DNA from 4 places in the Ectopseudomonas toyotomiensis genome. Region 2 is predicted to be linked to each of the others. Evidence: riboswitches for the same ligand, from Rfam matches in the RefSeq annotation. Region 2 holds a riboswitch; each other region holds the start of a gene.
The links. Region 2 has a riboswitch for cobalamin ahead of JWV26_RS06510 (TonB-dependent receptor domain-containing protein). Riboswitches for the same ligand answer to the same signal wherever they lie in the genome.
Positions count from the first base shown of each region.

Region 1: another riboswitch for cobalamin. It lies ahead of JWV26_RS05870 (energy-coupling factor ABC transporter permease); the one in region 2 lies ahead of JWV26_RS06510 (TonB-dependent receptor domain-containing protein).
Region 3: another riboswitch for cobalamin. It lies ahead of cobG (precorrin-3B synthase); the one in region 2 lies ahead of JWV26_RS06510 (TonB-dependent receptor domain-containing protein).
Region 4: another riboswitch for cobalamin. It lies ahead of cobW (cobalamin biosynthesis protein CobW); the one in region 2 lies ahead of JWV26_RS06510 (TonB-dependent receptor domain-containing protein).

Region 1 is NZ_CP070505.1:1,282,635-1,285,837, forward strand. It holds gene amn (AMP nucleosidase) at 1-427, opposite strand, end outside; gene JWV26_RS05865 (hypothetical protein) at 553-1,275, shown strand; gene JWV26_RS05870 (energy-coupling factor ABC transporter permease) at 1,285-1,965, opposite strand; cobalamin riboswitch at 2,019-2,220, opposite strand; gene JWV26_RS05875 (carbonic anhydrase) at 2,528-3,203, shown strand, end outside.
Region 2 is NZ_CP070505.1:1,423,746-1,426,948, reverse strand. It holds gene JWV26_RS06510 (TonB-dependent receptor domain-containing protein) at 20-1,885, opposite strand; cobalamin riboswitch at 1,973-2,178, opposite strand; gene JWV26_RS06505 (methyl-accepting chemotaxis protein) at 2,228-3,203, opposite strand, start outside.
Region 3 is NZ_CP070505.1:2,120,989-2,124,191, reverse strand. It holds gene JWV26_RS09775 (precorrin-8X methylmutase) at 1-305, opposite strand, end outside; gene cobG (precorrin-3B synthase) at 298-1,611, opposite strand; cobalamin riboswitch at 1,705-1,888, opposite strand; gene cbiE (precorrin-6y C5,15-methyltransferase (decarboxylating) subunit CbiE) at 2,070-3,203, shown strand, end outside.
Region 4 is NZ_CP070505.1:2,145,358-2,148,560, reverse strand. It holds gene cobM (precorrin-4 C(11)-methyltransferase) at 183-938, opposite strand; gene JWV26_RS09875 (cobalamin biosynthesis protein) at 935-1,372, opposite strand; cobalamin riboswitch at 1,459-1,654, shown strand; gene cobW (cobalamin biosynthesis protein CobW) at 1,750-2,799, shown strand; gene cobN (cobaltochelatase subunit CobN) at 2,927-3,203, shown strand, end outside.

The DNA of each region.
Region 1 (3,203 bases), 140 kb from region 2:
CGGCGGTCACGCCACTGCCGGCCAGCTCATCGCCGCCCTCGACCACGTAGGGATAGGGAATGTTCTGCTGGCTGCGGCCGACCTCGACGCGCAGGGTGAAGTCGTTCATCAGCGGGCGCAGTTGCTCCAGCAGGTATTTGCGGAAGGCCGCCGGCTGGGTCACGGTGATCGCGTAGGTGCCTGGCACCTGTACCTTGGCGTAGGCACGCACGGTGGTCGGCACCTCGCCCTGGCACAGGTAGGTCAGGCGCAATTCGGGGTAGCGGAAAAGGCAGTGCTCGCTGGCATCGGGACGGATGCGCTCCTTGAGGTAGCGTTTGAGCGCCTGGCTCAACGCACCGGTGGCTTCCTGGTGCAAGGCGGCGAGGCGGTCGACGGCCTCTTCGGGGGTGTAAGCAATGATGAAATCATCTGAGCAGGCTTTCACTGTGCATCTTCCTGACTGAACGTACGCGTCTATCTTGCCTGCATACGTTGACGAAAACATAGCGCGATCCCCCGCCTATCGCTGCCAACGGCTAGGCTTGGATCAATTCGTCGGAGGTCACCATCATGCCTCATGCAATCGTTCTGCTGTTGGCCATGGCCTCATGCTCAAGCGTTCAAGCCGGTGAACTCGATGGCCATTACCGGGCCACGCTCGACGGCCAGCCGAGCGAGCTGATCCTGCGCCAGAACGACGCCGTGGTGGAAGGCGAGTACGTAGAGGGCCAGCACCTGCGCCTGGTCGTCAAAGGTCGCTACGACGGCAAGTTGCTGCGCGCCGAGATCAGCGACCCGCAATCGGGCCTGCTGCTGGCGAACATGAACGCGACCTACGCCAACGCGATGCTCAACGCCAGTATCGCTGCGCGTAACCCAAGAAACGGGGAGATCTTGGAACGCCAGGCGCTGTTTCAGCGCGAGGCGGCGATTGCGACGCCACCTACGTCAGGCACTTTGGACCCGACACTGGTCGGCACCTGGGTACACGAGAAGATCATCAATAGCGGCGGTGCCAGCTTCGCCTCGTTCAACACTCTGATGACCCTGCAGTTGAATGCCGACGGCAGCGTCACCCAGTGGAGCCGCTCGGTCGGTGGCGGAGGCGACTGGAGCTACGACAGCCCAGGCGAGATGCAGTACAGCGGCCACTGGCGCAGCCAGGGCGGCATGCTGATGGTGCGCCTGGCTGGCGCCGCCGACTATCAACCCGCCGCCTACTACCGCTTCAGCGACCAGTACCTGGTCACAGAGAGCAATACCGGCAAGATGATCTGGCAACGCCGCCGCTGAGCGACCGGCTCAGGCCGGCTGATGCAGGCGCACGTTGAACAGCGGCCCCTGGCTGAAACGCGACAGCGCCTTGGCAGCGGCCAGCACCCCCAGGTCGATCAGCGGCTCGACCAGGATCACGCTCATGTAGGCCAGGCCGAAGCTGCCCACGGCCGCCAGGTTCTCGCTGGAGAAGCCATGACCGTAGAAAGCCCAGAACGCGACCCAGGCGACGATGCCGCCCTGATAAGCGGTCGAAAGCGCCAGCGCCTGCTTGTAGGAAAGATCGACGTAAGCCGTGCCCGGCGCGACGATGCGCTTGGCCAGCAGGTTGATACCCCACAGCGGGATCAACAGCGTGGTGACGTTCATGCCGTACTGCGGCAGGTCGAACTGAGCGAACAGCAGCCCCTGCAACAACAGGCCAGCGGCCAGACCAATGGCGGCAGCCCCGGCGCCGAATAGCAGCAGCAGGGTCGAGCCGAGGATCAGGTGCACCTCGGAAACGCCCACCGCATGATGCGGGAACACTTCGAAGAAGCAGAACACCAGGGCGGTGGTCAGCAGGCTGCGTAGCGCCAGGGCGGCGACACCGCCGTTGTTGCGGACGCTGCCCAGAGCGAGCTTGGCGGTCAGGCCGAAAGCGGTGACGGCCGTTGCGTAGCTGAGCAGGATTTTGGCGCCTTCGACGACACCAGGTTCGATATGCATGCGAGCTCCTTTGCCGCGCCCACCGCGCGACGATTCGGATAAGGGGGTAGGCGAAACGCCCGTTGTCGATGGCAGGTCTCCTGGCTCACGGCTTGGCACTTCGCCCGCCTTCCCGACCGAAGTCAGTGGCATGAGGGCGTCGTTCGCCGCTTACAGTTGCGGGGGCAGCCAGGGCATTGGCGAGATTCGCCGCACCCTGTTCCCTTTTCATCCACACGCGCCAAGGCGAGCGGAACCATCGGCGGCAACCTTACTCCGCAGCTCGGGCAAAAGACAGTACTCGCGCTCAAGGCACCGCCCACCTCCTCGGCAACGATCCGGGCCTGCCACCTAAGCGCGACAGGCAGCGCAACACTCCCGAAATGCTCTCATCTGCCAGGAGCCACTCCACCTGAACAGATACTGTCTTGAATACAGCCGGCGCCACCGAGAATGCGCAATGCATCACGCCCAACCCATGAAGATGTAACTTTTTATTACAAATCATGCGTAATCTTTCCGCACTCGCCCCCGACTGCTGGCCACGCGAGCTGTAGATCCATCATCCAGTAAGAGAGCGCATATGAAGAAGACCCTGATCGTTGCGTTGACTGCACTGTTCGCAACCGGCGCCATGGCGGCCGAACAGCAACCGCACTGGAGCTACAAAGGCAAGGAAGGCCCCGAACACTGGGCCGAGCTCGACCCGGGCTACGAAACCTGTGCACTCGGCCATGCGCAATCGCCGATCGACATCAGCCATGCGACGCGCGCATCGCTGCCTCGCCTCGCCTTCGACTACCAGGCCAGCCCGGCCGAAGTGGTGAATAACGGCCACACCGTCCAGGTGAATCTGACCAATGCTGGCGGCATCGAGATCGACGGCAAGCCTTATCGCCTGGTGCAGTTCCATTTCCATACACCCAGCGAGGAGCACATCGCCGGCAAGGGTTTCCCGATGGTGGCGCATTTCGTCCACCAGGCCGCCGATGGCCGCCTGGCGGTAGTGGCTGTGCTGTTCAAGGAAGGTGAGAAAAATCAGGCACTGGAGTCCGTGTTCGATGCCATGCCGCCCAAGGCAGGCGAAAAAGTCGAACTGGCAGGCAGCTTCGCCCCGCAAACCGTACTGCCGCAGCAACAGGGTTACTACGCCTTCGCCGGCTCGCTGACCACACCGCCATGCAGTGAGGACGTGCAATGGCGCGTACTCAAACAACCGGTCGAGCTGTCCCATGCGCAACTGGCGCAGTTCCAGCACC
Region 2 (3,203 bases):
CGCAGATTGCACATCAACTTTAGAGTTGCGGCGTCCAGGTGACGGCGAATAGTGCGGTGCGGCCGGCGCTGTTGTAGCCGAAACGGCCATTGGGTGTACTGTAGGTCGATTCTGCATAGTCCTTGTTCAGCAGGTTATCCAGCTTCAGGCTCAGCCCCAGTTCCTCATTGGCCTGCCAGGCGGCGCGCAGGCTCAGCAGGCCGTAGCCGCTCATTTCGATCTCGTTGTCGGCGTCGTCGTAGCGACCACTGATCGCACGCCAGCCTGCGCCCACCGACACATCGCCAAAGCGGCGGTCGACGTCCAGGCTCAAAGTGCGTTTGGCGCGGCGCTGCAGGGTATGGCCGCTGGCGCGGTCACGCGGGTCGATCAGGGCCAGCGCGAGATTGCCTTGCCAGCCGAACAACTCCTGCTGCACGGCGGCTTCGAAGCCATTGATCCGGGCTGTCTGGACGTTCTGTGGAATGAAGTTCTCGTCCAGGACGATGGCGTCCTCGATATCGGTTCGATACACGGAAGCCTGCAACGATCCTGTGTCGCTGTAGCGGCTACGCCATTGCAGCTCGTAGCTCTTGGAGCGTTCCGGGGCGAGGTCGGGATTGGCACTGGGGAAGCACATGCCACCAAAGCAGAAGTCCGGGTAGTAAAGGTCGTTGAAGGTCGGGGCGCGGAAGCCTTCGCTATACGACAGGATCAGGTCGTTGGCGTTGTTGAGGGGTAAGGTCAATGACGCGTTCCATGTGTTCTCGTTACCAAATTGCTGGTTGTCGTCGTGGCGCACCCCTAGCTCGGTCGAGAACGTTTCTCCGATATAACGATGCTGAACGAAGGCCGCGCGGTTCCAGCGTGAGTCCTCGACAAAGTCCGTCGTGCCCTGCGCTCGATCTTCATACCAGTCCAGACCTAGCAGCAGTTGGTGGTTTTCGTTGAGTGTCAGGGTGTTCAGCCAGTTGGCTGCGTCACGGTAGGTATTGAACTGGCTGACGGTACCGCCTGCCTGGTCGTTGCCGCTGTCGCGCTTGTCCTCGCTGTGTCCCAGTTCCAGGCGGCTGCTCCAGACTTCGGTAACACGAGCCTCGATAAAACCAGAGATGCTGCTGAGCAGAAAATCGGTGGTTGGCAGGGAGCCAGTGAAGGTGTCGTCATACTCCACCTGCCCGCGCTGATCGAGCGCAGTGAAGCCAACCTCCAGCGAGTCGTTGAAGCGGTGCGACAGATTCAGGCTTAACGAGCGGTTGCGGTAGGCGTCGTCGTCGCCATTGGCGCCGAAACCGTCGCGGGTGGCGTCGATGCCGGCAGTCTCGTCCAGAGCGGCACCCAGGTGAAAACGAGTGCGCTTGTCGCCGCCGGAGAGGCCGAGGCTGCGCTGGTAAGTGCTATCACTGCCAGCCGCCAGCCGTGCGTAAGGCTTGAGGCCCTGGCCATCGCCCTGGCGAGTGAAGATCTGAATCACCCCGCCAATGGCGTCTGAGCCGTATAGCGCCGAACGCGCTCCACGAACCACTTCGATACGCTCGATCTGCTCGGGGGCGAGAAACTCCAGGCTGCTGGTGCCGCTGGAGGCTGCCGCGATACGTTGCCCGTCGACCAGGACCAGGGTTTGTGCCGTGCTGGCGCCGCGCAGGAACACGCCCGTCTGGCTGCCTGCACCGCCAGTGCGGACGACGCTGAGGCCGGGCACACGCTCCAGTAGCTCGGTAACGCTGCTGACCTGCAGGCGCTCGATGTCGTCCCGTTTGAACACCGTGGTGGCGGCGGTAGCCTGCGCTTGCGGTTCGGCCAGGCGCCCGGAGGTGACGACCAGTGGCTCGGCCACGTAGGGTTCGGCGGCCAGCGAAAGACCTGGCATGACGGCGATGGCCAGAGCCAGACGAGACAGTTTCATTATTTTTCCTCAACAGTCGGCAGACGTTCGAGGAGGGCAGGCGCAAGCGCGGGCAGGACGGCGCTTGACCGTGTCGCCCTCCGCAACACCAGTCGCACCGCCTTGGCCGGTCTCCGGGCTCTCGACCCGCGTCCACCTTCCCAGGCTTGGCCCAGTGGCTGTTGGACGTGGCGCAAGCTTTGGGCTTGCTGTCGATTACCGTTGCGGGGGCAGCGTCGGGTTTGCTCAACAAAAGCGCACCGACTTCCCGTTTAACACTGCTTGCGCAGCGCACCCTGGCGGAACATGAATGGCGCGCACCTTAGTGCGCGCGAGTATGAATGACAAGCAAGCGCCGCTCATTCAGCGATGAGTGGCGCTCATGCTCAGATCGCTCTTCATCCTAGGCGGCGCTTGCCAGCCGTGCTGGATCGTCGTGTGCTGATCAGTCTGGGGCTCCTGATGGCTGAGGCGGTTCGCCGTCTTGTGCAGATCGAGCACCAGTTGCGCCAGGACTTGTGCAGCTTGCAGGGTTTCATCTGCGCTCTGGCTACTGCGTTCGGCGGCGCCGGTAATGGCCTGGGCCTGATCGTTGACTGCATGCACCTGCGCCAGTTGAGATTGCATGCCCTGACTCAACTGGCCAAGGCGGCTCTGCATCGCTTCCACTTCGTGCTGGATGCGCGCCAGGGCTGCGGTGGCTTCATCGGAACGCGTCACGCTGCGCTGGGCCGCTTCCTGGCAACTGCGCATGCTGCTCATGCTGTCCAGGGTCTGCTGGCGCACGCTGGCCAGGGTGGTGGTGATCTCTTCGGTCGCTTGCGCCGTGCGCTGCGCCAGATTACGCACTTCATCTGCCACCACCGCGAAGCCGCGGCCGCTGTCGCCGGCACGAGCGGCTTCGATCGCAGCGTTCAGGGCCAGCAGGTTGGTTTGCTCGGCGATGGCGTGGATCGACTCGCTGATGTGCTGGATCTCTTCGGTCTGTCGATTCAGGGCCTGCAGGGATTGGCTGGACTGTTCGATGCGCTCGGCCAGCTGGCTGACTTCCTCGGCATTCTGGTTAACCGCAGCGCTGCCCTGGCGCGTCATGTCCAGGGCCTGTTGCGAGGCGCGTTCGCTGTCGAGGATGTGCGCTGTGGCCTGGCCGATGCTGTGGTTGACCTCGACCATCGCGCGGGCAGTGGAGGTCGCCGCGTTCTGTCCCTGGGTGGCACACTGGCTGGCGTTGATGGCGGTGCGCGTCAGTCCTGTGGAGGTCTGTTGCAGGGCTGCACCGGCAGTGAGGATGCCCTGCATGGTGTGGTCCATCTTGTCGACGAAGCTGTTTACCCAGCCG
Region 3 (3,203 bases), 700 kb from region 2:
CCGGAATCGTGCAGGGTGCAGATCACCTCGTTGTTCGCCGGTAGGCGCGGGCGGGTGATGCCCTCGGCGACCATGCGCGCATCGCAGAGAATCGGCGCGCCAGCCAGCAGCGCCGCACGACCGGCCGCGCCGGCACCGGGGGAGAAGCGCAGGTCTTCCACCACGTCGACCATGCCGCAGGCGTGGATTACCCGAACGGCGAGTTTTTCCATATCGGCGGGGATGCCATAGAGGTTGGCCTCGGCGCGAATGGTGGCGAAGGAGCGGCGGTAGATTTCCTGGCCGTCGCGGATGTAATCAAGCATCGGGTGTTCCTGCGGGGTGTTGGCGGGCGAACCAGGCGCCGGCCTCGTCGATGGTCATGGCTGGCGCCAGCAGACGACCGAAACCGGGCGCCTCGGGCATGCGTTGGTAGAGCTGGTAGTGATCGGGCGTACTGGCCAGCAGGGTGTAGGGCTGCACGCGTGCGCTGGCGCAGCTGCGCGGGCAGGCGCTGAGATGCACTTGTGGGCGGACGCCGCTTTCGCGCAGCAGCTCCGCCAGGTGCAGGGCGTGGTGCTTGCTGTCGGCCAGGCCGCGCGCGCAGGCTGCCGAGCCGGTGCAGGCGACCAGGCCAAGCAGCGGCTCGTCGGCGTGAATTAGCAGGCCCAGATCGTTCAGCGCCGTCAGCAGCTCAGCGGCCTTTGCCTCGGGCACGTTGCCCAGCAGCACGCCTTGCCAAGGCGTCAGGCGCAGCTCGCCATCGCCGTGGTGCTCGCTCAGCTCGGCCAACGCCAGCAGTTGTTCGGCGTGCAGGCGGCCGAGTCGGGCGCCGGCTACCACCATTCGCAGGCCATTCTGTGCCTGTGGATAAAGCCCAGCCGGTGTGCGTTTGATCGTCGCGGCAGGCTGCCAACTGGCCGGTGCCGGCCGCAGGGGAAAATCCAGACGCGTCTGCAGGCGTTGCAACAGCTCGCTGGCCGGGTTCTTTGCCAGTAATTGGCGCATGCGTGACTGCTCGGGCGTGGCCAGTTCGAGGAACAGCAGTAGAAGCTGACGCACCAACTCGACTGCCTGGGTCGCCTCGACTCGCGCCAGCGGCGCGTCTACGGGGCAGCCGGCCAGGCCCAGCAGCAGGTGCTGTTCGTCTTCGGCGGCCAGCCACAGGTCATGGGGGTGTTCGCGCACGGCCAGGGCTTCGCCGCCGTCCAGTTGCAGGGCGAACTTGGGTGACAGCGCGTGCAGCGCCGGGGTGTCCTGCAGCAAGTCGAGCAACTGACTGGCCAAAGGGCGCACGTCCATCCGCGCCTGCGGGTCGAGGCCTGCAGCGGGGCTGAGCAGCAGGTTGCGCACGTCGTCGGCGCTGGCCACGCGCGGGCCGAGGCCGGCGCCGAGCAGGGCGTCGACCAGTGTGCTTTCCTGGCCGGGCAGTACGCCACGAATCTGCAGATTGCTGCGGTTGGTCAGCTCCAGCACGCCGCTGGCATGCTGCCGCGCTGCTTCGGCAATCGCTCGCGCCTGGGCACTGCGCAGCACGCCGCCGGGCAGTTTGACCCGGCAGATGCCGCCATCCAGCGCAGGCACGATGCGTAGCAGGCCGGGGCAGGCGGAAGGACGGACGGATGTGGGCAAGCGGTCACCTGTGGATAACGACGCGGCGACCGAACCAGCGAAATCCCATAGGGGACTCCATGGCATCGGTACACCCCGCCCGATGTTGGCACTCGCGACCAGCGTTCGTCGGCAGGTCTCCTGGCTGACAGGTCTTCGTCCGCCGCGCCTTCCCGGTTACCCAGTGGCCGATTGCGTTGGACTCGCTGTTTACAGTTGCGGGGGCAGCCACGGCTTTACCGTGTTCCCTCTTAGGGAATTTCTGAAATGGCCATTTACCGTCACTCCCGCGAAGGCGGGAGCCCAGTTACTACTGAGATTCTGGATTCCCGCCTGCGCGGGAATGACGACTATTTCAGAGTTTCCTTAGGCCCTTTACCGAGTCGCATCGACTCATGGGGCACCGACGAAGGTTGTATTATGCCCGCTTTGCCCGGAACGCGGACAGGCGCTCCGTCGGGCCTGTGCGAGGACATTGGATGAAACCCTGGTTGACCCTGGTCGGCATCGGCGAAGACGGCTACCCCGGCCTGGGCAAGGCCGCGCGCCGTGCTCTGCTGGCGGCCACCCTTATTGTCGGCGCGCCGCGCCAGCTGGCGCTGCTGCCGCCGTGCATCAGCGGCAAGCGGGAAACCTGGCCGAGCCCCTTCGACTTGCAACCGCTGCTGGCGCGGCGTGGCGAGGCCGTGTGTGTGCTGGCCAGTGGCGACCCGATGTTCTACGGCGTCGGCGCCAGCCTGGCGCGGCAGCTGCCGGCCGATGAACTGCAGGTACTGCCGGCGCCATCCTCGGTGTCGCTGGCGGCGGCGCGTCTGGGCTGGCCGCTGCAGGAGATGGAAGTGGTCTCCTTGGTCGGGCGGCCGCTGGCCATGCTCAATGGCAAACTGTTTCCCGGCATGCGCCTGCTGGTGTTGAGCGCCGATGGTGACACCCCCGCGCAGGTCGCCGCAGCTCTGTGCGTACGCGGTTTCGGCGCCAGTCGCCTGACCCTGCTGGAACACCTTGGCGGGCCGGATGAGCGCCGCATCGAAGGCCTGGCCGCGAGCTGGGACTTGCCGCGCGGCGCCGACCTCAACCTGCTGGCGGTGGAGTGCCTGGCGGACGCCGGGACAACGCTGCTGCCGCCCACCTGCGGCCTGTCGGACGAGGCCTACCGCCACGACGGCCAACTGACCAAGCGTGACGTGCGCGCAGTGACCCTGGCGCGGCTGGCGCCGCTGCCTGGCGAGCTGCTGTGGGATGTCGGCGCTGGTTGTGGCTCCATCGGCATCGAGTGGATGCGAGCACACCCGGCCTGCCGCGCCATCGCCATCGAGGCCAACGAGGGCCGTCAGGATCATATCCGCCACAACCGAGATGCCCTCGGTGTACCCGGTCTGCAGCTGGTCGCCGGGCATGCACCCGAGGCGCTGGTCGGATTGCCGGCACCGGATGCGATCTTTATCGGCGGCGGCGTCACCGTGCCCGGTGTGCTGGATGATTGCTGGGCTGCGCTCAAGCCGGGTGGGCGCCTGCTGGCCAATGCCGTTACCCTGCAGAGCGAGGCGGCGCTGGTGGCCTTCCGTGAGCAGCAGGGCGGCGAGCTGCTGCGGCTCACCGTGGCCCAGGCGCAG
Region 4 (3,203 bases), 720 kb from region 2:
CCTCGTGACACCCTGCTATAGGCCTTTTAAATAGGGGCTTTCAGCGACTTGTACAGAAACTGTTCGCTTACATGCCTGCTATCCACAGAGCGCTTGGATAACAGGCTGGCTATCTTGTTGATAAGTATATGAAGGCCTTATTTGGCGGGGCCCTCAGCAAACTGTACGGTTTCTCGCCAGGCTCAATCGTTACCAAGGCGGTAGAGATGGCTATGAGTGGCGTCATATAGCGCCGACTCTACAAACGCACCGGGATCGAGCACCCGCCCAACGAGGATCAATGCCGTACGGCGAAAGTCCTTGGCGGTCACCTTCTCTTCGATATCTGCCAGGGTGCCCAGTACCCAGTCCTGATCCGGCCAGCTCGCTCGGTGGATAACCGCTATGGGGCAATCGGCTCCGTAGTGCGGCAGCAGTTCTGCGACTATGGTCGGCAGATGGCGTACGCCGAGGTGGATGGCCATGGTTGCGTGGTGCCGTGCCAGGTCATGCAACTGCTCACCCTCGGGCATCGGCGAGGTGGTGCCATAGCGGGTAAGGATCACCGTCTGGGCGATACCCGGCAGCGTCAGCTCGCTTTCCAGCAGCGCCGCGCAGGCGGCAGTGGCAGTGACGCCGGGAATGATCTCGAAGGGAATGCCCAGGGCACGCAACTCGCGAATCTGCTCGCCGATGGCGCCATACAGCGAAGGGTCACCGGAATGCACCCGGGCTACGTCCAGGCCACGCTCATGGGCCTGGCGCAACAGCTCGATGATCTCGCCCAGGTTCAGCTCGGCGGTGTTCACCACTTGCTCGGCGCTATGGCCTTGTAGCACCGCTCCGGGTACCAGCGAGCCGGCGTAGAGGATCACCGGGCACGAACAGATCAGGCGCTGGCCCTTGACGGTGATCAGCTCGGGGTCGCCGGGGCCGGCGCCGATAAAGTAGACGGTCATGCTGCGGGTTCTCTATCGAAGGTGGCCAACGCGCAAGTGGCGTTGGCCGTGCGGGTTTTATCGCCCAGCAGGCGGGCTGCCTTGCCCAATCGTGAGGCCAGGGCAAGGGCGCAGGGTCCCGTCACAGCGGGGCTGCCGGTTATGGATCGGATGAGGGGACTGCCGGCTTTCTCTGGCTGGTGGAGCGTGAGCGCTTCTGGGGTGAAGAATGTCAGCTGCAGATTCACGTGCATGGCCAGTTCACGCAGCCCCGGTTCGTCGAGCTTGTGGGCGATGCTGGCCAGTCCAACGAGGTTATCCACAGTCAACTCATGCTGGGCCAGGCTGTGGGTCAGCAGGGTGAACAGCTCGTCCTGTGCACAACCGCGCCGGCAACCCAGGCCGGCAACCACCTTAGGGGGGGCAGCGGGGTGATCGAGGTGGCTGGCGGTCATGAGCGGTATTCGTGTCGGAGGGTGATGTAGCTCATCATGGCACCTGCCAGCGGTCAACCGCGATTGACCGGCCGCCGCGGCCTGCGTAGCCTTCTCGCTTTCGAGGTTCTTCCCGGCAAACCGCCGGGGAGCTAAGAGGGAACAGGGTCGATGCCCTGGCTGCCCCCGCAACTGTAAACGGTTTTAAACCCTTCGATACGCCACTGCTCAACAGCGGGAAGGTGAAGGACGCGCAACGCGCAGACCGTGAGCCAGGAGACCTGCCTCGAATGACCAGCCATATGCTCGGACGGGGTGATCCGACGCGGCCAGCACGCTCCTGCGTGTCCGCCTGCGCGTACCCGTCCGCCGAACTTACCGACGCCACGGGGCCATCCATGAAAACCCTCGCCAAACTGCCTGTCACCATCGTCACCGGTTTTCTCGGTGCCGGCAAAACCACTCTGCTGCGCCACCTGCTGGCCAATGCCGGCGGCCGCCGTATCGCGGTGATCGTCAACGAGTTCGGCGAGCTGGGCATCGATGGCGAGATCCTCAAGCAGTGCTCCATCGGCTGCAGTGAGGAAGAAGCCAATGGCCGCGTCTTCGAGCTGGCCAACGGCTGCCTGTGCTGCACCGTGCAGGAAGAGTTCTTCCCGGTGATGCGCGAGCTGGTGGCGCGCCGCGGCGATCTCGACCATATCCTCATCGAGACCAGTGGCCTGGCTTTGCCCAAGCCTTTGGTGCAGGCCTTCAACTGGCCGGAAATCCGCAACGCTTGTACGGTCGACGCGGTGATCACCGTCGTCGACAGCCCGGCGGTGATCGCCGGCACCTTCGCCGCCTTCCCCGATCAGGTGGACGAGCAGCGCAAGCTCGACCCCAACCTCGACCACGAATCGCCGCTGCATGAACTGTTCGCCGACCAGTTGGCCAGCGCCGACCTAGTGATCCTCAACAAGGCCGATTTGCTCGACGCCGAGGCGCTGGCTGCCGTGCGCGCCGAGGTGGCCGAAGAGCTACCGCCGGCAGTCAAGGTGATCGAGGCGCACGGCGGCGAGCTGCCGCTGGACGTGCTGCTCGGCCTGAACAGTGAAACCGAGCTGCATATCGACAGCCGCCGCACTCATCACGACGATGAAGACGAAGACCACGATCACGAGGAATTCGACTCGTTCCACGTGGAACTACCGGAGGCCGAGGAGGCGCGTTTGCTGGCCGCACTGAAGGAGGCGGTGGCCAAGTACGGCATCCTGCGCGTGAAAGGCTTCGCGGCGATCCCTGGCAAACCGATGCGCCTGCTGGTGCAGGGCGTGGGCCAGCGCTTCGACCGCCACTTCGACCGCGCCTGGCAGGCCGACGAGCCGCGCCTGAGTCGGCTGGTGGTGATCGGCCAGCAGCTTGACCGCGCGGCCATCGAGGCCGAGCTGAAAGCGTCGCTGGCCTGATACGGAGCGTAGGGCGTACTCGATCGTAGGGCGGACTCAGGAGCGAAGCGAACAGTCCGCCGGATAACTGAGTCCACCCTACGGCGCTACCACCAGTCGCGGTTAAAGCCCCTCCCACGGAACGAACATGCACCTATTGCGCACCCAGCCCGGCGCCCAACTGCCGGCCGACAGCATCGCCGACCTTGGCCAGACGCCTGCCGAGCTGGTGATCCTGTGCACGGGTGATTCGCACCTTTCCCTGCTGGCCGAGGCCGCTCGGCAATTGCCGGACGACTACCCCAGCCTGCGCCTGGCCAGCCCGGCGCAGCTGAGCAACAACGCCTCGGTGGACTACTACGTCGAACAGGTGTTGCAGCACGCCAAGGTCATCCTGATCTCGGTGCACGGCGGGGTGAGCTACT